DNA from 3 places in the Sphingobium sp. PNB genome. Region 1 is predicted to be linked to each of the others. Evidence: riboswitches for the same ligand, from Rfam matches in the RefSeq annotation. Region 1 holds a riboswitch; each other region holds the start of a gene.
What was found. A riboswitch is a leader RNA that binds a small molecule or an ion and turns the genes downstream of it on or off. The one in region 1 is predicted to bind cobalamin.
Positions count from the first base shown of each region.

Region 2: it holds a riboswitch for cobalamin, as region 1 does, so the genes downstream of both, K7W03_RS01675 (TonB-dependent receptor plug domain-containing protein) here and K7W03_RS13650 (HoxN/HupN/NixA family nickel/cobalt transporter) in region 1, are expected to answer to the same signal.
Region 3: it holds a riboswitch for cobalamin, as region 1 does, so the genes downstream of both, K7W03_RS17810 (DUF1636 domain-containing protein) here and K7W03_RS13650 (HoxN/HupN/NixA family nickel/cobalt transporter) in region 1, are expected to answer to the same signal.

Region 1 is NZ_JAINEZ010000036.1:17,702-29,440, reverse strand. Features, by position in the region: gene cobO (cob(I)yrinic acid a,c-diamide adenosyltransferase) at 1-499, opposite strand, end outside; gene cobN (cobaltochelatase subunit CobN) at 496-4,275, opposite strand; gene cobW (cobalamin biosynthesis protein CobW) at 4,275-5,315, opposite strand; gene K7W03_RS13650 (HoxN/HupN/NixA family nickel/cobalt transporter) at 5,312-6,403, opposite strand; cobalamin riboswitch at 6,556-6,785, opposite strand; gene K7W03_RS13645 (LysR substrate-binding domain-containing protein) at 6,878-7,771, opposite strand; gene K7W03_RS13640 (efflux RND transporter permease subunit) at 8,167-11,361, shown strand; gene K7W03_RS13635 (efflux RND transporter periplasmic adaptor subunit) at 11,354-11,739, shown strand, end outside.
Region 2 is NZ_JAINEZ010000003.1:23,872-30,494, forward strand. Features, by position in the region: gene K7W03_RS01655 (nitrate reductase) at 1-1,509, shown strand, start outside; gene cobA (uroporphyrinogen-III C-methyltransferase) at 1,496-2,278, shown strand; gene K7W03_RS01665 (molybdenum cofactor guanylyltransferase) at 2,269-2,820, opposite strand; gene K7W03_RS01670 (threonine/serine dehydratase) at 2,820-3,803, opposite strand; cobalamin riboswitch at 3,889-4,104, shown strand; gene K7W03_RS01675 (TonB-dependent receptor plug domain-containing protein) at 4,274-6,088, shown strand; gene K7W03_RS01680 (ABC transporter substrate-binding protein) at 6,096-6,623, opposite strand, start outside.
Region 3 is NZ_JAINEZ010000057.1:8,955-15,577, forward strand. Features, by position in the region: gene K7W03_RS17800 (histidine phosphatase family protein) at 1-505, opposite strand, end outside; gene cobT (nicotinate-nucleotide--dimethylbenzimidazole phosphoribosyltransferase) at 502-1,518, opposite strand; gene K7W03_RS17810 (DUF1636 domain-containing protein) at 1,515-1,922, opposite strand; cobalamin riboswitch at 2,114-2,304, opposite strand; gene K7W03_RS17815 (MgtC/SapB family protein) at 2,639-3,151, shown strand; gene K7W03_RS17820 (sterol desaturase family protein) at 3,472-4,452, shown strand; gene K7W03_RS17825 (hypothetical protein) at 4,482-5,081, shown strand; gene K7W03_RS17830 (isopenicillin N synthase family dioxygenase) at 5,052-6,095, opposite strand; gene K7W03_RS17835 (LysR family transcriptional regulator) at 6,228-6,623, shown strand, end outside.

The DNA of each region.
Region 1 (11,739 bases):
TGCGGCCTGTGACGATGACATGCTTCATTTCGCCCCTGGCGGTCACGGCCTCCAGCACCTCTTCGACCGGAAGATAGTCGTAGCGCAGGACGATGTTGAGTTCATCGGCAAGGACCATGTCATAGGCCGGATCGGCGATCATGCGTTTCACCTCATCCCATGCTTCGCGTGCAAGGGCAATGTCCCGCGTCCGGTCCTGCGTGTTCCAGGTGAAGCCTTCGCCCATCGGCTTGAATTCGACATTGTCGGGGAATGCATCGAACACCCGTTTTTCTCCGGTGGTCATCGCGCCCTTCACGAACTGCACGACGCCCACCTTCCTGCCATGGCCGATGGCGCGGACCACCATGCCGAGCGCGGCGGTCGTCTTGCCCTTGCCCTTGCCGGTGTGGACGATCAGCAGGCCCTTTTCCTGCGTCTTGGTCGCCATGATCCTGTCATGGGCGGCCTGTTTCTTCTTCATCTTTTCGGCATGCTGTTCGGGCGTGCGTTCGATCATTGCGGGGCATCCTTGAGTTGGGAGAGAAGCATGGCGGCGCTGTTCGACCGGGGTTTCCAAAGGGCGCGGTCCAGCGCTTCGTGGAGGCGGGCGGCGGTCTCCCGCAGGGCGGCCGGATTGGCTTCCGCCATGAAGGCGCGAACCGCCTCATCCTCGATGAAGGCGGCGTGGACCGCGTCGAAATGATGGTCCTTCACCGCATGGGTGGTCGCGGCGAAGGCGAAGAGATAGTCGACGGAGGCCGCGATCTCGAACGCGCCCTTGTAGCCGTGGCGCATCATGCCCGCGATCCATTTGGGGTTGGCGACGCGGGCGCGGACGATGCGGCCGATCTCGTCCTCCAGCGTGCGGATGACGGGACGTTCGGGACGGCTGTGGTCGTTATGATAGCTGAGCGGCCTCCTGCCGGAGAGATGCTCGACCGCGGCGGCGATGCCGCCCTCGAACTGGTAGTAATCGTCGCTGTCGAGCAGGTCGTGCTCGCGATTGTCCTGATTCTGGATCAGCGCGTCGGCTTCGGTCAGGCGCTGCGCGAAGAGGCCGCGTTCGCTGTCGCCTTCCACCCCGCCGCCATAGGCATAGCTGCCCCAGTCGAGATAGACATTGGCAAGGTCCGACCGGTCGTGCCAGATCTTCTCGTCGATCATCGCCTGGAGGCCGGCGCCATAGGCGCCCGGTTTCGAACCGAAAACGCGGCTTCCCGCGCGGCGCCGCGCGGCCTTTTCCGGCGTGCCCTGCGCGATCAGCGCGGCGGTTTCGATGCGGTGGTGGGCGGCGGCTGGATTGTCCTCGTCCGGCTCGTCCAGCGCCATGACGGCGCGGGCGGCGCTGTCGATCAGGTCGATCTGTTCCGGGAAGGCGTCGCGGAAGAAGCCGGACACGCGGAAGGTGACGTCGACGCGGGGGCGGTTCAGTTCCGCGATCTTCATGACCTCGAAACCGATGACCCGGCCCGAAGCCCAGTCCCAGCGAGGCCGGACGCCCATCAGGGCCAGCGCCTGCGCTATGTCGTCGCCGCCGGTCCGCATATTGGCGGTGCCCCAGGCGGAAAGGGCGATGGCGCGGGGATAGTCGCCCTCGCGCTGGAGATAGTCCTGCACGATGAGATCGGCGGAGCGCTGCCCGAGATTCCATGCCGCCACCGTGGGCACGGCCCTGGTGTCGACCGAATAGAAATTGCGCCCGGTGGGGAGGACGTCGGGGCGACCCCTGGTGGGCGCTCCGGAAGGGCCCGGGGCGACGAAATCGCCGTTGAGGGCTTTGAGGAGTGCGGCTTTTTCGGCCTCTCCGCAGCCATCGACGCGCGGGGCGAGATCGGTTTCGATAGCCTTGAGAACCGCAGCGCTCCGTGGACCGGGAGCGCCTTTCCGGCAACTGCCGTCATCCCCGCACGCGCGGGAATGACGATGTTCCAACTCATCGAGCAGGCGGATGGCGTGAAGTTCCAGCCGTTCCACCGTGTCGCCCGTGCTGCGCCAAGGTACTCCTGTCAGGCTTTGCAGCGCTTCCGGCCGGGGTCCGGCCCAGGGCGCGCCCATCGTGCAGTCGAGCGGGTCGAAATCCAGCCCCAGATCATCCGCCAGCGCACGGAGCAGGGACTGCTGGCCGGCATCGTCCATACCCCTTGGGCAGCGGGCAAGGGAAATGAGCAGGTCGCGGCGAAGGGAACCCTCCGGGCTTTGCGTGAAGACGTGCAGCCCGTCGCGTATCTGCATTTCCTTGAGTTCGCACAGATAGTTGTCGATCGCTGCTAAAGCCTCGTCTCCGCTTCCCTGCGCGCCTGAATCCTTGTCCAGCCCTTGCGAGGCGGCGAGGGCCAGAATGTCCTTGCGCAGCGTTTCCAGCCGGCGTGGGTCCATGCCGGCGGCGAGATAATATTCGTCGACCAGAGCCTCCAGTTCCTTGAGCGGGCCATAGCTCTCGGCGCGGGTCAATGGCGGCGTCAGATGGTCGACGATGCAGGCGCCGATGCGACGCTTGGCCTGGGTGCCTTCGCCGGGATCGTTGACGATGAACGGATAGATTTGGGGGATCGGCCCGGCGCAGATTTCCGGAAAGCAGTTTTCGGACAGCGCGATCGCCTTGCCCGGCAGCCATTCGAGATTGCCGTGCTTGCCGACATGGACGACGGCATGGGCGCCGAAATCGCCGGCCAGCCAGATATGGAAGGCGAGATAGGCATGGGGCGGGGGCAGCGCCGGGTCGTGATAGCTGCTCTTGGGATCGACATGATAACCGCGCGACGGCTGCACGGCGACCGCGATCCGGCCGAAGCGGTGCACCGGCAGATGGAAGGCGCCATCGCGGAAAAAAGGATCGGTTTCGGGCGCGCCCCAACGGCGTTGGACCGCTTCGCGGACCCCTTGGGGCAGCGTGGCGAAGGCTGCGTCATAGGCCTGGAGCGAGAGGGTGATTTCACCCGGACGGTCCGGCGCGGCATTGGTGATGCCACCTGTCATGCGCTGCATCAGCGCGGCGCCGTCGGTGGGCGCATCATCCGTTCCGTAGCCTGCTTCCGCCAGGGCCTTCAGAATGGCGGCGGCACTGGCGGGCGTATCGAGGCCGACGCCATTGCCGATGCGGCCATCCCTGTTGGGATAGTTGGCGAGGATGAGCGCGACGCGACGTTCCTCCACTCGCGTTCTACGGAGTTTAGCCCAATTTGCAGTAAGTTGGGATACGAAGCTGACACGATCTTCCAGTATCTGGGGCACGACGATGCTGCATTCCGTGCGGGCATCGAACCGTGCCGCAGCCTTGAAGGCGACCGCGCGGGTGAAGAGGCGGCCGTCCACCTCCGGCAGCGCGACATGCATGGCGAGGTCGCGGGGGCCAAGCCCGCGGGCACTCGACTCCCAGGCGCTCTGTTCGGCGCTGGCGAAGATCGTCTGGAGGATCGCGCAATCCGCCTGTTCGAGGATAGAGGGCGTGCGCGGCTCGCCCGGCGCGCTGGCGGCAAAGGCGGTGGCGTTGAGGATGACGTCCGGCGGCGCCTCCGCCATCAGCCCTTGCAGGAAGTCCCGGGCGAAAGGTTCGCGCAAGGCGCGCGCATGGACGGGAAGGACGTTGAGGCCCGCCGTCTCCAATCCCGCGACCATGCGGTCCACGGCGTCCAGCGTGCCCGCGATCAGCAGCGCGCGGTAGAAGAGGAAGAGGGCCGTCGGCTGCCCTGCCTTCCATCCGCTCCTGACCTGATCCAGCGTGGGTCGATCCACGCCGGGCAAATAGAGGCCCGCGTCGGCCACCGGAACGGGCGCATCGGGAACGCCCGCATCGAAGCCGGCAAGGCGGGCGGCGTTGCGCAGGAAGGCGATGGCGTTGGCAATGCCGCCCTGCCGCAGATAGTCGCGCAGGAGATCGCAGCTCTCCGCCGCGACGGTCGATGCGGCGCGCAACGCGGGGTCATCCTCTCGCCCATCGGCGATCGCCGCAAAGGCTATGCCCTTTTTCCGGGCGATATTTGCAATCTCATCAATGCCATAGGGCCAATAGCTCTTGCCGCCCAGCAGGATGACGCAGACGAATTTGGCGTGGGCGACGACCTTTTCGACATACAGATCGACGGAATAGGGGTGCTTGAGCTGGAGGAGATTGGCCAGCCGGATTTCGGGCGCCGCCCTGCCCAGTTCCTGCCCCAGAACATGGGCTGCGCTCGCGAAACAGGCAAGTTCGCTGTCCGCCACGGTCAGCAGCACGATGTCGCCCGGCGACTGGCCGAGGTCGATGGCTTCGTCGCCGTTGGAGACGGTGCCGGGCGTGGCGGTCAGCAGATGCATCAGGCAGCGGCCATCTGCGCGCCGAGCGCGGCCTCTATGGCGGCGCGGTCCATGCCGCTCTGGCCGATCACCACCAGGCGGGAGCGGCGCGGTTCGTCGGCCTGCCAGTGCCGGTCATAATGATGCTGGATGCGGGGGCCGACGGCTTGCAGCACGAGGCGGGCGGGGCGCCCTTCTATGGCGAGGAAGCCCTTCACCCGCAGGATGTCATGCACGGCGATGCTCTCCGCCAGCGCCGCCAACAGCGGCTCCGGACCGGAAAGTTCGCCCAGATCGACGATGAAGCTCTCGAAATCGTCATGGTCGTGATCCTCCCCATCGTCATGGTGCGAGGGACGGGCATCGATCCCGTCCTCCGCCCCGGCGCCAAGGCCGAGCAATATGGCCGGATCGATCTCTCCCCTCGCCGTGCGGAGGATGCGGACGCCGGGGCGGATTTCCTGGGCCAGTTCCTGCTCCAGCACGGCCAGCCGGTCCATGGCGACCAGATCGGTCTTGTTGAGCAGGACAAGGTCGGCGCAGGCAAGCTGGTCCTCGAACAGTTCCTCGATGGGGCTGTCATGATCCAGCGTCGGGTCGGCCGCGCGGGCGGCGGCGAGCGCCGCCTCGTCATGGGCGAAGCGACCCTCCGCCAGCGCTTCGGCGTCGATCAGGGCGATCACTCCGTCGACCGTGGCGCGCGTGCGGATGTCGGGCCATTGGAAGGCCTTCACCAGCGGCTTGGGCAGGGCAAGGCCGCTGGTCTCGATGATGATGTGATCGGGCGGGGTGGGCCGGTCGAGCAGCTTTTGCATGGTCGGCAGGAAATCGTCGGCCACGGTGCAGCAGATGCAGCCATTGGCCAGTTCGATGATGTCCTCGTCCGGGCAGGCTTCGTCGCCGCAGCCCCGCACCAGCGCGCCGTCGACGCCCACGTCCCCGAATTCGTTGATGATGAGGGCGAGGTGGCGGCCGCCCGCATGTTCGATGAGGTGACGGATCAGCGTGGTCTTGCCGGCGCCGAGAAAGCCGGTGATGACGGTGGCGGGAACCTTTTTCATGCGGGATTTCCTTGCGGTTGGTGGCTGGGGATGGGAGCGACTTCGATCTCGTCGAAGCCTTTCCAGCGATAGATGGCCCAGCTCAGCAGCCAGCAGGCGGCGAACAGGCCGATGATGATGAAGCCGAGGCTGTTGAAATGCTCGCCAAGGTCGGCGGCAAGGGTCCATACGCCGCCGCTGAGGCCGAGCTTGTCGCCCAGCAGGGCCGCTGCCTCGATCCCGCCGATGAGCAGCGCGACCAGCGCCGACACCAGCGTGATGGTGATATTGTAGTAGAGCTTGCGGATCGGCTTCACGAACGCCCACTGGTAGGCGCCCATCATCAGGGCACCGTCCGCCGTGTCGATCAGCGCCATGCCCGCCGCGAAGAGCAGGGGAAAGATGAGGACGGTCGCAACCGAAAGGCCGCTGGCGGCCTGACCGGCGGACAGGCCCAGAATGGCGACTTCGGTTGCGGTATCGAAGCCCAGGCCGAAGAGGAAGCCGAGCGGAGCCATGTGCCAGCTTCGCGTCACCAGCCGGAAAAGCGGGCGGAAGAGGCGTGCGAGCAAACCCCGGTTGCCGAGCAATATGTCCATATCTTCATCGACATAGGCTCCACCCTTTCGAACATGGTTGAACGTCCTGAGAACTGATCGGAGGATGATCAGGTTCATCGCCGCGATGGCGAAGAGGAAGGTCGCCGACACCATTGTCGCGATGGTGCCGCCGATGGCTCCCGCCGCTTCCACCCGGCTCAGCGCATTGGCGGCGACAGCGATGGCGACGGCGGCGATCAGGACGATGCCGCTATGGCCGATGGCGAACCAGAAGCCGACGGTCAGGGGCCGCTGGCCGTCCTGCATCAGCTTGCGGGTCACATTGTCGATGGCGGCGATATGATCGGCGTCCACGGCATGGCGGAGGCCCAGGCTCCAGGCCAGCAACGCCGTGCCCAGCATGACCGGATCGCCCGCGAAGATCGTGAAGGCCGCGATCCACGCCGTCAGATTGGCGGCGATGAGCCCGGCGAACATGCCGGTCGCGCGGCGGCGAAGACGGCTGGCCGGCGCCCCGGGCGATTCCGGCTCATGGGTCGATATGCTCATAGGGTCGGTACCCCGTCGGCGTCTGCGAAACCGGACGGGAGCCGCCTTCATGCCGGACGAACGCTCTTGCGCCCGGCATGCGGACAGCAGCTCCCGCTGCGTAAGCGTCGCTCAGACGGAGGACCGTGCCGTGGCCATCCCCTGGACCAAGGCAAGAGCGACCAGACGCAGGCAGGTTTCCTGGCTCGCGGGTCATAGCTTGGCGCATGGCCTTCCCAGGCCTCGCATGATTTAGCGTCCGGCCCAGTGGCTGATCCTCCGGCGCTTCCGGGGGATCGCTATGCGTCTCGCTCGCCGCTTACAGTTGCAGGGACAGCCGCGGATTCATCACCGCATTCCCTATTAAGCCCCTTGGGAGGGCACCGGCGCGATCATGAAGGTCGGTCGAAACCACCCTTCGGCGGCCATGCATAGAGGCTGGAACGGGGAATGGGAAGAGGAGGCTTGAGCAGAAGATGTTTCCTCAATTAACTCCTACAAATGACGTTCTTCCAGCAGGGTCTTCAGAAAGGCCCGGCCGGTCGGTGACAGATCCTCATGATGGATCAGCCAGAGCGCGCTCATGACCGGCACGTCGAACGGGCGGTTGATCACATTGTCGACATGCAGCCGCGCCATCGACCCGGCAATCACCGTAGGGCCGAAGCCGGCCGCGACAAGGCCCAGCAGGGTCGCGAGGCTGCGGGCTTCATGCGAGATTTTCGGGACGAACCCTGCTTCCGCGCACAGGGCCTGGAAATGCTCCGTGAACCCCGTCCCATTGGGCGCGCCGTAGAGCACCAGCGGCTCGTCGGAAAGGTCTGCGATGCGCGGCGGGGCAGGGCGCAGCGCCAGCGGATGATCGGCGCGCAGGGCCAGCACCATCTCTTCCTTGAGCAGGCATCGGGACAGCATGCCTCCGGGCAGCGCCGGCGCCTCGAAATTACGCACGATGCCAAGGTCGAGCTGACGGCTCGCCACGCTCTCCACCTGCTCGTCGCGCCCTTGTTCGCGCAGGATCAGTTCGACATCGGGATAGGTCTGGCGGAAGCGGTAGAGTGCCCGCGCCACCGGAGGCACGAAGGGGCCGGAAGTGGTGAAGCCCAGCCCCAGCCGCCCGATCTCCGCCCTTTGGGCCATGCGCGCGATCTGTGCGGCGCGGTCCGCCTGGGCAAGGGTTCGGCGCGCTTCAGGCTCGAACAGCCGGCCGGCCTCCGTCAATCGCACCCTGCGGCTGGTGCGGTCGAACAGGCGGACGCCCAGTTCCTCCTCCAGAGCACGGATCTGCTGGCTGAGCGGCGGCTGCGATATGCCGAGGCGCAGGGCGGCGCGGCCGAAATGCATCTCCTCAGCGACGCACAGAAAATAGCGGAGATGGCGAAGGTCCATGGATCATGTCGCTCAACATATCGATCATGCCATATTATATATTAGACGCAGAATGTCCAAGGGCGCATGGGCGGCTTCGAATGTGGCGGCGTCTCCCGGCTGGCCGGCGGAGATGCGCGGGCTATGCCCCCTCATTGCCGCAGCACTCCGCCATGGCCGGGGATGCCGTCGCATTCTAGGATGTGTGGAAATTCGCCTCGCCCCGAACGAAGCCCCCACGCGTCCTGGAGCATTTCCGCGCTGGCCGCCTTTCTGGCGACGGTCGGAAATGCAGCAAACGATATGCGCATTTCCTGGCGCGCTTCGTCTCTGGTATCAGGCGGCGAAAATATCTGGAGAGGTTGTATCGTCATGTGCGGCGGGGATCATCCGGCGGCGCATCCGTGGAGTCGTGAATGATCGGTATCGTCAAGGTTGCCCTGCATCGTCCGCTCACCTTCATCGTGATGGCGATCCTGATCGCGATCGCGGGGGTGCTGGCGGCGGCGCGAACGCCGGTCGACATCTTTCCCAATATCCGCATTCCCGTGGTGGCGGTCGCCTGGCAATATGCGGGCCTGTCGCCGGAGGACATGGCCAACCGCATCGTCAATCCCTATGAGCGCGTGCTGACCACCACGGTCAACGACATCGAACATATCGAGAGCCAGTCGCTTCAGGGCATCGGCATCATCAAAATCTATTTCCAGCCGGGCGCCGACATCCGCACCGCGACCGCGCAGGTGACGTCGGTGTCGCAGACCGTGTTGCGCCAGATGCCGCCGGGGATCACGCCGCCGCTTGTCCTGAATTACAGCGCGTCGACCGTGCCGATCCTCCAGCTCGCCCTGTCGGGCAAGGGGCTGTCGGAACAGCAGCTGTTCGACATGGGGATGAACCAGGTCCGCCCGCCGCTGATCACGGTCCCCGGCCTTGCCATGCCTTTCCCCTCGGGCGGCAAGCAGCGGCAGGTGCAGATCGACCTCAATCCGCTGGCGCTTCAGTCCAAGGGGCTGTCGGCGCAGGATGTGGGTGCGGCGATCGCCGCGCAGAACCAGATCAATCCGGCCGGTTTCGTCAAGATCGGGGAAACCCAGTATAGCGTGAAGCTGAACAATGCGCCGTCCTCCATAGAGGCGCTGAACGACCTGCCCGTCAAGGTGGTCAACGGCGCGACCATCACGATGCGCGATGTCGCGCATGTCCGCGACGGCAGCGGGCCGCAGCAGAATATCGTGCATGTCGAGGGCAGCCGGTCCGTGCTGCTGACCATCCTCAAGAACGGCGCCACCTCCACCCTGGCGATCGTGGACGGCGTCAAGGAAAAGCTGCCCCAGATCGCGGCGGGCCTGCCGGACAGCCTGAAGATATTGCCCATCGGGGACCAGTCGCTGTTCGTGAAGGCGGCGGTGGAAGGCGTCATTCACGAAGGCGCCATCGCGGCGGCGCTGACGTCCCTGATGATCCTGCTGTTCCTGGGCTCCTGGCGCTCGACGGTGATCATCGCGCTGTCGATCCCGCTTGCGATCCTGGCGGCGGTTGCGGCGCTTGCAGCCTTCGGCCAGACGCTGAACGTCATGACGCTGGGCGGGCTGGCGCTGGCGGTCGGCATATTGGTCGACGACGCCACCGTGACCATAGAGAATATCAACTGGCATCTGGAGCAGGGCAAGGGCGTGATCGAGGCGATACTGGACGGCGCGGCGCAGATCGTGACGCCCGCCTTCGTGTCGCTGCTGTGCATCTGCATCGTGTTCGTGCCGATGTTCTTCCTGCCGGGGGTCGCCGGATTCCTGTTCGTGCCGATGGCGCTTTCCGTCGTGTTCGCGATGATCGCATCCTTCATCCTGTCGCGGACGCTGGTGCCGACCATGGCCATGTATCTGCTGCGGCCCCATGTCGAACAGGGCGACGCGCATGTGGCCGGGGCGCCTGCCTCGCGCAATCCGCTGGTACGCTTCCAGCGTGGGTTCGAACGGCGCTTCGAAAGGATAAGGCGCGGCTATGTCGGGCTGCTGCACCGGGCGCTGAATGCGCGCAAGCCCTTCCTGCTCGGCTTCATGGCCGTCGTTCTGCTGTCCTTCGGGCTGTTGCCGATGCTGGGCAGCAACTTCTTCCCCTCGGTCGATTCAGGGCAGATCGCGATGCATGTGCGCGTGCCGGTGGGCGCCCGGATCGAAGACAGCGCCGCCCGCTTCGACCGCATCGCGCGGGTAGTCCGCTCACTGATCCCGGCGGAGGAACTCGCCTCCATCACGGACAATATCGGCCTGCCGGTCAGCGGCATCAACGCCATCTACAATAATAGCGGCACCATCGGCCCGCAGGATGGCGACATGCTGATCGCGCTGACCAAAGATCATCGGCCGACGGACGAGATCGTCGCCACCCTGCGGCGGGAGCTGCCGCGCCGCTTCCCCGGCACCGGCTTCGCCTTCCTGCCGGCCGACATCACCAGCCAGATCCTGAACTTCGGCGCGCCCGCGCCCATCGACGTGCAGATCGCGGGCAAGAACGCCGCCGGCAATCGCGCCTATGCGCAGAAGCTGCTGGCGAAGATGGCCACCATTTCGGGACTGGCCGACGCCCGCATCCAGCAGCCGGCGCGCTCGCCGCAGCTCGATGTCGAGGTCGACCGCTCGCGCGTCGGGCAATATGGCCTGTCGGAGCGGGACGTGACGACCAGCCTGGCAAGCCAGCTTGCAGGCACGTCGCAGACCGCGCCCGTCTTCTTCGTGAACCCGGAAAACGGCGTGCAATATCCGGTCGTGGCGCAGGCGCCGGAATATCTGGTGGGCTCCATGAGCGACCTTAGCAATGTGCCGGTGTCGGGCAGCGCGGCAAGCGCCTCGGTTCAGCCGCTGGGCGGGCTGGCCACGATCAAGCGGTCCAACACCGTGCCCATCGTCAGTCACTATGACATTGCGCCCGTGCTGGACATCTTCGCGACGACGCAGGGGCGTGACCTGGGTGCGGTCGCCCGGGATGTGCAGCGGGCGATCCAGTCGCTGGAGAAGGAACTGCCCAAGGGGACGACCGTCACCATCCGCGGCCAATATGCGACGATGAACACGGCCTTTTCCGGGCTGGGATGGGGGCTGGCCGGGGCCATCGTGCTGATCTACCTGCTGATCGTCGTCAACTTCCAGAGCTGGGTCGATCCCTTCGTGATCATCACGGCCCTGCCGGCGGCGCTGGCGGGAATCGTTTGGATGCTGTTCACCACCGGTACGACGCTGTCCGTGCCCGCGCTGACGGGCGCGATCATGTGCATGGGCGTGGCGACCGCCAACTCCATCCTGGTCGTCAGCTTCGCGCGGGAGAAGCTTGCCGAACTGGGCGACGCCGGCAAGGCCGCGCTGGAGGCGGGGATGGTCCGGTTCCGCCCGGTGCTGATGACCGCCCTTGCGATGATCATCGGCATGGGGCCGATGGCGCTGGGGCTGGGCGACGGCGGCGAGCAGAATGCGCCGCTGGGCCGGGCGGTCATCGGCGGCCTGATCTGCGCGACGGTCGCCACCCTGTTCTTCGTTCCCACCATATTCGCCTTCGTCCATCGCAAGCATGGGCAAAAGGCGCCTTCCCTGGAAATGCAGCCGAGCCATGTCTGAGCACAACCCCATCGAAAATCCCGAGGCGCAAGGACCCGATAGCCGCACGTTGAAGCGGATAGGGATCGGCGCGGCGGTCGTCGCGGTCGCCATCGTCGGCATCGGCATGGCGTCGCGGATCAGCGCGACCAATGAACTGAGGCAGGTCGCTGCCGACGCATCCATTCCCACCGTCTCGGTGGTGACGCCGTCCGCCGGTGGCGAAGGCGACGCATTGGTGCTGCCGGGCAATGTCCAGGCCTATAACAGCGCGGCGATCTTTGCCCGGACCAATGGCTATGTGCGGCGGTGGCTGGCCGATATAGGCGATCATGTCGGGGCCGGGCAGCCGCTCGCCATATTGGACGCGCCGGAGGTGGACCAGCAGCTCGCACAGGC
Region 2 (6,623 bases), on a different contig from region 1:
GGCCTGAAGGCCGTCGACCTGTTCCGCGCCGTGGATGAGGGCCGGATCAAGGCGCTCTGGGTCATGGCGACCAACCCGGCCGTCTCCATGCCCGACGCGAACCGGGTCAGGGACGCGCTGGCCGCCTGTCCCTTCGTCGTCATGTCGGACATCATGGCCGACACCGATACGGGCGCGCATGCCCATGTCCGCCTGCCCGCCGCCGGCTGGGGGGAAAAGGACGGCACCGTCACCAATTCGGACCGCACGATCAGCCGCCAGCGCCCCTTCCTGCCGCTGCCCGGAGAGGCGAAGCCGGACTGGTGGATCGTCAAGGAGGTCGCCCGCCGCATGGGGTGGCGCAATGCCTTCGCCTATGATCGGCCCGCCGACATCTGGCGCGAACATGCGCGGCTCACCGCTTATGGCAATGATGGGCAGCGGGTGCTGAACCTGCGCGCCTGGGCCGCCATCGGCAATGATGCCTATGACGCCATGGAGCCTTTCCGCTGGGGCGGCACGCCCTTTGCCGACGGCCGCTTCCCGACGCCGGACGGCCGGGCGCGGCTGGTCCTGACGAAGCAGATGGACATGCAGGAGCCGCTGAAACAGTGGCCGATGACGCTCAACACCGGCCGTTATCGCGACCAGTGGCACACGATGAGCCGCACCGGCCTGTCCCCGAAACTCGCCCGCCATCGCGAAGAGCCGCTGGTGGAAATCCACCCGCGGGACGCGGCGGCGCTGGGGATTGCCGACCGCGACCTTGCCCGCGTCGAGACGGCGCAGGGCAACAGCATCTTCCGCGTCAGCCTGAACGAAGGCCAGCGGCGCGGCGAAATCTTCACCCCGATCCACTGGACGGACCAGACGTCCAGCGGCGGGCGCACCGGCCTGCTCCCGCGTCCGCTGGTCGATCCCCATTCGGGCCAGCCGGGCTTCAAATCCACCCCGGCCAGCATCGGGAAGGTCGCGACCGGGTGGAGCGGTTTCCTCATCCTGCGCGATCGGGAAGGGATCGGGCAGCCGGTGAAGCTGCCCTGCCTCTGGTCCACCCGCATCGCCGTGCCGGGCGGCGCGCTCTACGAAATCGCCGGCAATGGCGACCCCGCCCGCCTCGACGCCTTTCTTCCGAAGGGCGACCGCGTCGAGGCGATGGACGCATCGCGCGGCACGCGCCGCATCGCGACCATCGGCGAAGGCAGGCTGAACGGCGTGCTGTTCGTGACGCGCAGCGGCCTGCTGCCCTCGCGCGACTGGCTGATCGGCCAGTTGCAGGCAGAGGGGGTGGGCGGCTCCGTCCTCGCGGCGCGGGGACCGGGCGCCGCTGGAGACAAGGGCGCGACCGTCTGCGTCTGCTTCGACATCGGCCTCAACCAGATCGTCGCCGCGATCCGCGAACGGCAACTGGTCGATGTGCCCGCCATCGGCAGGGCGCTGGGCGCGGGCACCAATTGCGGATCGTGCCGGCCCGCGCTCGCCAATATCCTTGCCCAAAACATGCAGGAGACGCTTCATGCAGCCGAATGATCTTATCGCCCCCGGACAGGTCTGGCTGGTCGGCGCGGGGCCGGGCGATCCGGACCTGCTCACCCGCAAGGCCGAAAGGCTGATCGCGGCGGCGGATGTCGTCTTCCACGACGCGCTGGTCGGGCCGGGCGTGATCGACCTCATCCCCCCAGGCGTCGAGCGGGTCAGCGTCGGCAAGCGTTCGGGCCGCCATTCGAAGGCGCAGGGCAGCATCAACGACCTGCTGCTCGCGGCCGCCAGGGCGGGCCGCCGCGTCGTCCGCCTCAAGGGCGGCGACCCCTCGGTCTTCGGCCGCTCGGCGGAGGAGATCGCCCATCTGGCGGAGGCGGGCGTTGCCGTGCGCATCTGCCCCGGCGTCACCACGGCCAGCGCGGCGGCGGCGAGCGGCCATGCCTCGCTCACCCTGCGCGGCGTGGCGCGGGGGCTGACGCTGGTGACGGCGCATCTCAAGGCGGGCGAGCCGCTGCGGCTCGACTGGGAAGCGCTGGCCCGTCCGGGCGGCACGCTCGGCATCTATATGGGCCGCGCGGCGGCGGGCGAGATCGGCCGCTGCCTGATCGCCGCCGGACGCGATCCCGAAACGCCGGTGATGGTGGCGGTCAACGTCTCCCTGCCCAATGAACGCCTGATCCGCGGCAAGCTGTCGGCGCTCGCCTTTCTGGTGCGGACGATCAGCGACGACGACCCGACCCTGCTGCTGATCGGGGAGGCGGTGGCCGGGACGCATGCGCCTGCCGACCTCGCCGCGCATGTTGGCCTTCACGCCTGACGACCGTCTCGACCCGGCCGGGTGAGTCTCTCCAGATCCTCCGGCCGGTTGATGTTGGGCAGCACGAACTCCGGCCGCTCCACGATCCGCGCGCCCACCCGCTCCAGCCAGCCACGGATCGACCGGTTATTCTCCTCCGCCAGATGCGCGTCCAGCTCGCCAGCCAGCGAAGCAGGCCAGAAGCCGATCAGCTGCTGCCCCTTGAGGATGGCGGCTCCCTGTCCGATCAACGCCTCCGCCAGCCCGTCCGGATAGGCGGGCACGTCGCATCCGGTCGTCAGCACCGCGTCATAACCCTGCGCCCGCGCATGATGCAGCGCCGCGTTCAGGCCCCCAAGCGGCCCCATGTCCGCAGCCGGCCGATCCGCCAGCCCGATCATCCCCTCCACCTGCCGGCCGCAGACCGCCACGGTTTCGACCTGCCGCCCCAGCGCCGCCACCGCATGCTCCAGCAGGCTGCGCCCATCCAGCATCGCCCGCGCCTTGTCGCTGCCGAACCGGCTGGACCGCCCGCCGGCCAGAACCGCCCCCATCAGCCGCATCATGCGCCGCCCGCGATGATCCGGGCATAGCTGTCGGGATCGACATTGCTGCCGGAGATCACCACGACGCTCGCCCCCTCGGCATCCGGAGCCAGCCCGGCCAGCATCGCCGCCAGCGACGCGGCCCCGCCCGGCTCCACCACCAGCTTGAGCGCCGAAAAGGCAAAGCGCATCGCGTCGCGCACCTGATCGTCGCTCACCGCAAGGCCGCCCGACAGATAGGCCCGGTTGATGGGAAAGGTCAGCGCCCCCGGCGCGGGAGACAGCAGGGCGTCGCAGATCGACCGCGCATCGGGCGATACGCTTTCCCGCACGCCGCTCGCCAGCGAGCGCGCCGTATCGTCGAACGCTTCCGGCTCCACCGCCAGGATCGCCACGCCGGGCTGGCGCGCCTTCACGGCGGTCGCGATTCCCGACACCATGCCGCCGCCGCCGCAATTGACGAGGATCTGGCCGATCTCCGCCCCTGCTTCGGCGGCCTGTTCCATGATCTCCAGCCCGATCGTCCCCTGGCCGGCCATGATGAAGGGATCGTCGAAGGACGGCACCAGCACCGCGCCCCGTTCGTTCGCCAGCCTCGTGGCGATTTCCTCCCGGCTTTGGGTGAAGCGGTCATAGGGCACGACATCGGCGCCCAGCGCCCGCGTATTCGCCGTCTTGATCGCGGGCGCGTCGGCCGGCATCACGATCGTCGCCGCCATGCCCAGCAACCGCGCCGCAAGGGCCACGCCCTGCGCATGATTGCCCGAAGACCAGGCGACGACCCCCGCCTTTCGCTCCGCCGCGCCCAGGCGGGCCAGCCGGTTGTAGGCGCCGCGGAACTTGAACGATCCGCTGTGCTGCGCGCCTTCGAACTTCACCAGCACGCGCCGGCCGCAGCGGGCGTTGAGCGCCGCATTTTCCAGCAGCGGCGTGCGGATGGCGGCAGGGGCGATGACCCGCGCCGCATCCTCGACATCGGCGGGGCTGATGGCGAACGGCATGCAATCTCCTTCCATGGCTGCCTCTTGGCATGGCCGCCGCTTTCCCTTATGGCGCGGGACGCGGGCGGGGCAATGCCTTCGCGCGCAAAAAGAAGATCGCGCCGGTGCCCCGAAGGGGGCTGAAAACGGGAATGCGGTGCGGACGGGAAACCGTCCTATTCCGCGGCTGTCCCTGCAACTGTAAGCGGTGAGCGCGATGCACTTCGGCCCAGGGGCCGGCCACTGGACGCAAGTCCGGGAAGGCGTGCATCGCCGCATTGACCCGCGAGCCAGGAGACCTGCCGGCGCATGGTCGCTCTTGCCTTGGTCCAGGGTATGGCCATGGCACGGTGTTCTCCGTCTGAGCGACGAAGCGGCGCAGGGCCGCATCGGTGCGGGGGGAGGGCGCGAGCGCCGGCCATTTCCCCCGTCCGGCCGCGCGAGCGGACGCCCTGAGCCATGTTGCACCGGCGCTCTGGGGGAATATAGACATGTTGAGGATTTCCATTTCCATCGCCGCCTTGCTCGCGGCCGCTCCCGCCCTGGCGGAGGATGAGATCATCGTCACCGCGCTGGGCATCGAACAGCCGCGCGACGAGGTCGGCCAGGCGGTCACGGTCATCGACGCCGACACCATCCGCACCCGCCAGAGCGTCAGCGTCGTCGACCTGCTGGCCACCACGCCGGGGGTGCGCTTCAACCGCAGCGGCAGCCTTGGCGGCGTGACCGGGGTTTCGTTGCGCGGGGCGGAAACGACGCAGACGCTGGTGCTGATCGACGGGGTCAAGGTCAACGACACCAGCGGCATCGGCGACATGTACGACTTCGGCAATCTGCTGACCGGCAATATCCGGCGAATCGAAATTTTGAGGGGGTCCAACTCCATCGCCTATGGCAGCCAGGCCATAGGCGGCGTCGTCAACATCATGACCGGCACGCCTGCCGCCGGTTTCGCGGGCAATGCCTCGGTCGATTACGGTTACAGCAATACGCTGAACGCCAAGGCGGATGTTTCGGGCGGCAGCGGCATCGCTTCGGGCGGCGTCGGCATCGCCTATTTCAACACCGACGGCATTTCCTCCGCCGCCAGCGGCACGGAAAAGGACGGGTATGAGAATATCGCCGCCAATGCCAAGCTCAAGCTGGCCTTTACCGATACGCTCAGCCTCGACCTGCGCGGCTATTATATCCATGCCGATCTGGATACCGACAACGGCGTGGTGGACAGCACCGCCGACAGCTCGAAATCCGATCAATATGTCGGCTATGCCGGTCTGAACCTGTCGCTGTTCGACGGCAGGCTCACCAGCCGGGCGGCCGTGACCTGGTTCCGCATGGACCGCGACTATACATCCGCATTCGGCCCTTATGGCTATTCGGGCACCAATCTGCGCTTCGAATATGAGGGCGTCTATCAGCCGGTCGATCAGGCGAAGATGGTCTTCGGCTATGAACATGAACGGCCCGACTATGACTTCTCCGGCTTCGGCTCGACCGAAAGCCACCGGGCCGATATGGACAGCGTCTATGCGCTGGCCATCGTGAAGCCGGTCGCCGGCCTGTCGCTGACCGCCGGCGCGCGGCATGACGATCACAGCCAGTTCGGCGGCGCGACCACCTTCGGCGCCAATGCGAACTACACGCCCAACGCCGGCGCGACCAACATCCGCATGAGCTATGGGGAGGGGTTCAAGGCCCCCTCGCTCTACCAGCTTTACGGCGCCGACGTCGGCAATGCGGGCCTGCGCCCGGAGCGGTCGAAAAGCTACGACATCGGCTTCGACCAAAGGCTGGACGGCGACCGGGCGATCCTCTCCGTCACGGCTTTCCGCCGCGACACCAAAGACCAGATCAACTATGATTATTCGATCGGTCTTTACGGCGGTTACAATAATCTCGACCGCACCCGCGCCAAGGGGGTGGAGGCGATGCTGGCCCTGAAGCCCGTCGATGCGCTGACCGTCACCGCCGCCTACAGCTATGTCGATGCGCGCGACCGCAATACCGACGCCCGGCTGCCGCGCCGCGCCGCCGATGCGGTCAGCGTTTCGGCGGACTATGTCTGGCCCTTCGGCCTGTCGACCGGCGCGACCGTGACGATGGTGGGCGACAGCTTCAACGATGCGACCAACGCGATCCGGCTGGACGGCTATGCCGTGACGGACGTGCGGGCATCCTTCCCGATCCGGGAAAATCTGGAGATCTACGGCCGCATCGACAATCTGACCGATGAGAAATATGCCACGGTCCATGGCTATGGCACCTACGGCCGGTCGGCCTTCGGCGGCGTGCGTGCGCGCTTCTGAAAATAGCCTAGTGGCGCGGCGCGGCGTTCACCCGCGCCGCGCCCTTGCGCTGCGCCGTGCCCTTGCGCGCAGCGCCGTCAAGCTGCGCCGTGCCTTGGTGCACAGCGCCGTCAAGCTGCGCTGTGCCCTTGTGCGCAGCGCCGTCAAGCTGCGCTGCGATGCCCCGCGCCGCCTCGACATAGGCGGGGCCGCCGCACACCGTCCACGCCTGCGGCACGCGGATGCGCGGGATGGCGCGCAGGATGGGGTGGTGCAGCATTTCCGTCCCCTGATCGACCACCTTCTCGCTGCCGGTCTCCACGATCAGCCAGTCCGGACGGGCGGCGATCATCTCCTCCAGCGACAGTTGCGACAGCGCCGGCTTGCCCAGCCTGCGGGCCAGATTGATCAGGCCCACCCGCTGCATCAGGTCGTCGACCAGCGTGCCGGTGCCGGTCATATAGCCGCGCCGCTGATAATAGGCGGCAACCCCGCGACGCTTCGGGCGGGGCAGGGCGGCAAGGTCGCTGTTCATCCGGGCGATCATCGCTTCGCC
Region 3 (6,623 bases), on a different contig from region 1:
GCACCGCGCCATAGGGCAGGTCAACCGCCCAGCCCTGCCGCACGTCGAAACCGCACAGCACAGCCAACGCCGCCCGTATCGCCCCGGCATGGCAGACCACCAATGCCGGCTCGCCAAGCACGTCCAGCCCGTCCCCGATCCGGGCGCGTAGGTCGGTCCAGCTTTCGCCCCCAGGCGGCGGAAATCCGTCCGGATCGTCCCAGAAGCGCGCCAGATCCTCCGCAGGCAGGAGCGCGGGGTCCGCACCCTCCCAATCCCCGAAATTCAGTTCCCGCCAGCGCCGGTCGACGTCAAGTTCAATGCCCCGCTCCGCCGCGATCGCCGCGCCCGGCGCCCGCGCCCTGGCGAGGTCGGATGTCACCACCCGCGCGAAATCCAGATGCCGCGCCCGCTCGATGCAGAGGGCGATCCCCTCCGCTTCAGGCGGGGCGTCCAGATGGCCGAGCAACCGTCCGGCAAGCTGCGGTGCGCCATGGCGCATCAGGTGGAGGGGAAAGGCGTTCATAGCGCACCTGCCACCGCCGCTTCGGCAAAGGTCGCCATGCCGCCATGCGCTGCCAGAGCGGAACGCACGATCTGCGCCGCGACCGCCGCGCCGCTTCCTTCGCCCAGCCGCATGTCGAGCCGCAGCAACGGCTCCAGCGCCAGAGCGGCCAGCAGGCGTTCATGCCCCGCTTCCGCCGACATATGGGCGGCCATGCAGTGCCCGACGATCGCCGGATTGTCCTTCGCCAGCGGCGCGACCGCCGCGCAGCCGATGAACCCGTCCAGCATCACCGGCACGCGCAGCATCCGCGCCGCCAGCACCGCGCCGGCCAGCGCCGCGATCTCTCGCCCGCCCAGCCGGCGCAACGTTTCGAAGGCATCGGCGCAACGCGCCCCGTGCAAGGCGAGCGCCCGCGCCACAGCTTCGGCCTTGCGCGCCAGCCCGTCGCCATCCACGCCTGTCCCGCGTCCCACCCAATGGGCCGCAGCAGCCCCAAAGGCCTGCGCGCAGAGCGCCGCCGCCGGCGTGCTGTTGGCAATGCCCATCTCGCCCAGCAGCAGCAGGTCCAGTCCCGGTTCCACCGCCACCGCCCCCGCATTGATCGCGCTCAGGCAATCCGCCTCGCTCATGGCCGCCGCGACGCAGATGTCGTCCGTCGGCCTTTCCAGATCGAGCGCGACGACGGCCAGCTCCGCCCCGCAGGCTTGGGCCAGCGCATTGATCGCCGCGCCGCCATGACGGAAATTCGCCACCATCTGGGCGGTGACCTCGGCCGGGAAGGCGCTGACCCCGCGCGCGGCCACGCCATGATTGCCGGCGAAGATCGCGGCGCGGATGCGCTCCGCCCGGGGGCGTTCCCGCCCCTGCCAACCCGCCATGAAAAGCGCGATCTCCTCCAGCCGCCCAAGCGAACCGGCCGGCTTCGTCAGCACCCGCTGCCGCGCCGCCGCGGATTCGGTGGCGCCTGCATCCGGGGCGGGAAGGTCGGCCAGCGCGGCGGCAAAGGCCGCGCGGTCGTCGAACCGGATCATGAACAGACGAAGCCTTCGGGCGGCGTCCGGACGATGAAATGCCCCTTCACCCCCTGGGGCCAGTCCGCATAGCGCACCACGCCCTCGTCACTTTGGGCATGGCGCAGGGCATAATCCAGGATCGCGCGCGCGGCTTCCTCATCCGGCGTGAAGTCGCCCAGCACATAGCCGATCTTGCCCGTTCCGCGCACATGTACCGTGCAATGGCGCTGACAGGCGAAGAGGCAGGGCATGTCCTGAACAGCGACGGACGCATAAGCGGGATCGCCTTCGCGTACCCTGTGCAGCGCCTCTGCCAGCAAGGCGCCGCCCCGCCGTCCGGCAGCATCCTCCCGCTGTTCCGCCGAAAGGCGGCAGGTCGAACAGACGACGACCGAAGTCCCCGGCCCCACGGCCCGCAGCATCAGCGATCGCTCCGCAAATCAGTCATTCCACATCCTCCCGCCCGACGGCATGTGCCCCGACGGGAACCGGGCAAGGGAGGACGGTCCGGCACCAGGCAGGCGACAGGCCTTCCCCCGCACGGTCCAACCGGCAAGGCGATGGCTGTCGTTCAGCGAGGGAACCCCCGTTCGGCCGGCACACCCTGTCCGGTCGAAGAACGACGGCGTCAGGCAGGTCTCCTGGCTCGCGGGTCGATGCTTTCCGGCCGCCTTCTCGGACCTTCATGGCCCAATGGCGCGATGGCCGGATGGCTCGCCGCTTACAGTTGCAGGGGCAGCGCGGGCGTTCCACCCGACTTCCCTTTTCATCCCCTTGCGGGGAACCTGTCGCACCAGCGCTGATAAAGCCGCCTTCGTCCAATCGCAAGGGTGGAAAAAACAAAGCCGGCCCAGCCCGCTCCAATGGCGCGACTTCCCCTCGGCCGGGCAATGGCAAAGCTTCTCTTCACCTGCGTGAACTGCTATTATCGGGCGATAGGGAGAGGGCCATGGCGATTCTGACGCGATGGATGGACTGGTTCTGCCGCCTGTTCGCATGCACGGCTGAAAACGACATGCGGGTCAACGACCTGATCGCGCACCTCCGTTCCGACATCACCGAACGCTGAGCGGCAGGCGCGAAGCCGCTTTCCCATTCGGCCGCATTCACGGGAACGGGCGCGCCTCTCGCGGGTATTATGGCTATGTTGGCCAACGACCTCGGCACCACGCTCGTCCGCCTTTTTCTCGCGACCCTGCTGGGGCTCGCCCTGGGGTTCGAGCGCGAACGCAACGGCCATGATGCGGGCCTGCGCACCCACGGGCTGGTATCGCTGAGTTCGGCCATGCTGACCCTGTCCGCCCTGGAACTGGCGGAGGTCCACAAGGACAGCGACCCGATCCGCGTCGTTCAGGGCCTTGCCCAGGCCATTGGCTTCATCGCGGGCGGCCTGATCTTCGTGCGCGGCGGAGATGTGCGCAACATGACCACGGCGGCAAGCCTGTGGATGGCCGCTGCCGTCGGGATCACGGCGGGCGCCGGCCAATATGTCCTCGTGCTGGCAGGGTCGCTGATCGCGCTGCTCCTGCTTTCCCTGCTGCTCATATTCGAAAAGCATATCGGTCCGCGCGAGAGCGGATCGGACGATCCGGACGCCGATTCCATGACCATGCCCAACCGGCGCGGGTCCGCCCCGGAGCGCGAAAACTGAAAGCCGGCAAGATGCGTTGAAACGAGCAGCCGGAAATCGCCCGCCCACGGTCCGTCGTCCCTTCGCCCTAACGGATCGTCATTCCGGAAACTGCGCCGTCATCTGTGCGGATCGGAATAGCCGGCGCATGATTCACCGCCGCCGGGTTGGAAAGGCATAGGCAGCATCTATGGGGCATATACCTTAATCGCATCTGGCGCGTTGGGCGCGTCTTCCCGATGCTGAAACGACATGAAGTTCAATGAACTGCGAACATCATTTTCGTCGCCTGGCGAGGCGGACACGCCCGCAGGGACGAGGCAGCATCTCGAGGTCAGCATATGGACGGCGTTCGCGTAGGCAAGAGAGTGATAGGCGCGCAGGCGCCCGTCATCATCGGGTGGGAAAATATAGGCCGGGTGGAAGGCGGACCGCTCAAGCAGTTCATCTTCACCTGGTTCCAGCCCACGGCGCTGTTCGCGCTCATCGCCTTCTGGTATTATGCGCCCAATTCCATCGCCAAGGCGTCCACCGCCATCGGGATCGGCATCGGTTTCAGGGTGCTGCTGCTGGCGCTCGAATGGGTCAGCCCGCGCTATGAGAGCTGGCGCCTGACCTGGAAGGAACTGGTCACCGATCTCTTCTATGTCGGGCTGGGCTACACTATTCTGGACCTTGTCGAACATTATATCGGCAGCGGTGCGGTGATCGAGGCCATTCAGCACAGTTTCGACTGGGACAAGCTGGCGTGGTTCACGGGCCTGCCGCTGCTGGTGCAGGCTTTCCTGATCTCCTTCATTTTCGACTTCGGGCAATATTGGATGCACCGGGGGATGCATAACTGGTATCCGCTCTGGCTGCCCCATTCGGTGCATCATTACATCACCCAGTTGAACATCAACAAAGGCGCGGTCGGCAATCCCGTCGAGCTTTTCCTGATCGGGCTGGGCATTGGCGGGTTCTTCGACTTCCTGCCGAGGGCCGCCCTCCTTGCCGGCAGCTTCGGTCTGGCGATCGGCACCTATCAGCACATCAATGTCCGCTTCAACACGCCGCGCTGGTGGCGCTTCCTGTTCAACACCACCGAACATCACAGCCTGCATCATTCGCAGGACTTCGAAGCGACCCGCAGCAATTATTCCAACACCTATATCTTCATCGATCGCATCTTCGGAACCTGCGTCGATGGCGAGGCCGAATTGCTGGGACTGGAGGGCGGACGCCGGATGTCGATCCGCGAGCAGATGACCTATCCCTTCACCGAAGGCTGGAAGACGATCAAGGAACGCTACGGCCGCCCAGCGGCGGTGCCGGCTGAATAAGGCAACTGCTCTTGCAAAAAGGGGATCATGTGACAGCGCGTTTCCTGGACTGGATCTGGCATATAAAGGGCAGCATGGCGCTCGCCTCCGGGCAATCGGCCGATGAGGCAATGGCCAGGCTCGGTCCCCTGTTCCGTCAGGCCGGCACCAGCCATGAGCGTATTGGCGACACGCTGACCTTCAGCAAGAAGGATCAGGCCGCGCAGGACAGGATGTCCATCTTCGATGGCGGCATTCTCAGGATCGAGAGGGAGCCGGCCGGGCCGGTGCTGCGCTATTGCCTGACCAGCCGGGCATTGCTGTTCTGCTTCCTGGCGCCGCTGCTGTTCCTGAGCTTCGCCGGGCTGACGATCGTCGCCGGCAAGCTCGCAAAGCCAGCGGCGCAGGAGACGGTGAAAAAGGACGACAAGAAGGACAAGGTCCTGCCGCAGCACTGGATCGACAAGGCGCTGGGCGCGCCGGCGCCTGAAAAGCCCAAGAAGGACGACAAGAACAAGGAGGATGGCAAGACGCCAAAGCCCACCGCGGCCTATGTCTTCGCCGGCCTGTTCGCCGCGCTCTATGTCGTGGGACGCATTCTGGAGGGTCGGCTCGTCAAATCACTGTTCAGAAAGAGCCTGCTGAGTTGACGATGGCTGCATCGGTTCGGCTGCGCTGCTGGCCGGGCCGAAGGAATCGAGCGGCAGGGCGCCGTCGAGCACGAGTTCGCCGCTGGCGATCCTGCGCTTCAGATAGGCGAAGGTCTGCGCCGTCTGGTTGAACAGATGCTCGCCGCCCTTGAGCGGGGCGTAACGGGGCGCCTCCCCGCGCACGACCGGGGCAACGACATAATCATAGTCGCACGCGTGGAAGAGCGCGAAGGAATAGCGTTCTTCCCTGACCTTCTTCACGCGGTGCCGTGTCGCGGCATAGCGGCCGTTGGAGAGTATCTCCATCATGTCGCCGATGTTCATGATCATCGTGCCCTCGACCAGGGGAACGTCGATCCACTGGCCCTGCCGGTCGATGATCTGGAGACCGGGCGCCGTTGCGAACAGCAGGGTGAAACATTCGTAATCGGTATGCGCGCCGATGCCCCGGCGATCTTCAGCGGTCGCGTCGAAGGGATAATGGATCAGCCGAAGCTGGCTGGGGGGATTTCGCAGATGCGCCTGGAAATGGTCTTCGTCGAGCCCGAGCGCCAGGGCGAAAGCGCGGAAAAGCTGGCCACCAATACTCGTCACATGGCGGTAATAAGCCTGCACGTCTTCGCGGAAGCCCGGCATTTCAGGCCACAGATTCGGACCCAGCAGCGGTCGCCTACCCTCGGAGCGCACATAGTCGCAATTGACGTCGAACGCCTCTTTGAGGTCGCGCTGGCCGGCGGCGAATTGCTCCTCCCCCACCGGCACATAGCCGCTGTGGTTTTCCGAAAGGCCGATATAGCTCTTCATCTTGGTGTCGGCGTCGAGCGCGAAATAAGCCTGCGCGCGCGCGACGATCCTGCGGAACAAGGCGTCGTCCATCTGTGCGCCCACTATGTAGAGGAACCCTGCCTCCACGCAGGCGCGGTCGAGTTCGCGGGCGACGGAAAGCCGATCCTCAAGCCTGGGGCTGTCCAGTTTCGAAATATCGACGAGCGGCAGGACATGGTGCTGTGTCATGGGACTAAGGTAAATCCCCCGGGGCATAGCGATAGATGGACCCATGCTATGATTTCCATCGATTTGATCTATGAGCGGAGCAGTCCACCGCCTATGAAGAGCCGCTATATCTTCCAGGAAAGCAGCACGCGCATGAACGATCGAACGCCGCTGATCGACAGGAAATTTGCCAGCCGGGTCGATTGGAACCTCATGCGGACCTTCGTGGATATCGTTCGCGCCGGCGGCATAGGCGCGGCGGCGCGACGGCTCAACCGGCAGCAGCCCAGCATCAGCGCGGCGCTCAAGCGGCTGGAGGACCATGTCGGGACGGCGCTGCTCCACCGCACCGCCACCGGCGTGGAGATGACCGCGGCCGGCAAGGCGATGATGGCGCTGTGCGAGGACATGCTGGAATCCGCCCGGATGATGCCCCATGTGATTGCGCAGGCGACCAAGCGGGTCGAGGGCATCGTCCGCATCCAGATCGTGTCCGGCCTGGTGTCCGCCGAGTTCGACGAAGCCATTGCCAGCTTTCACCGGCGCAAT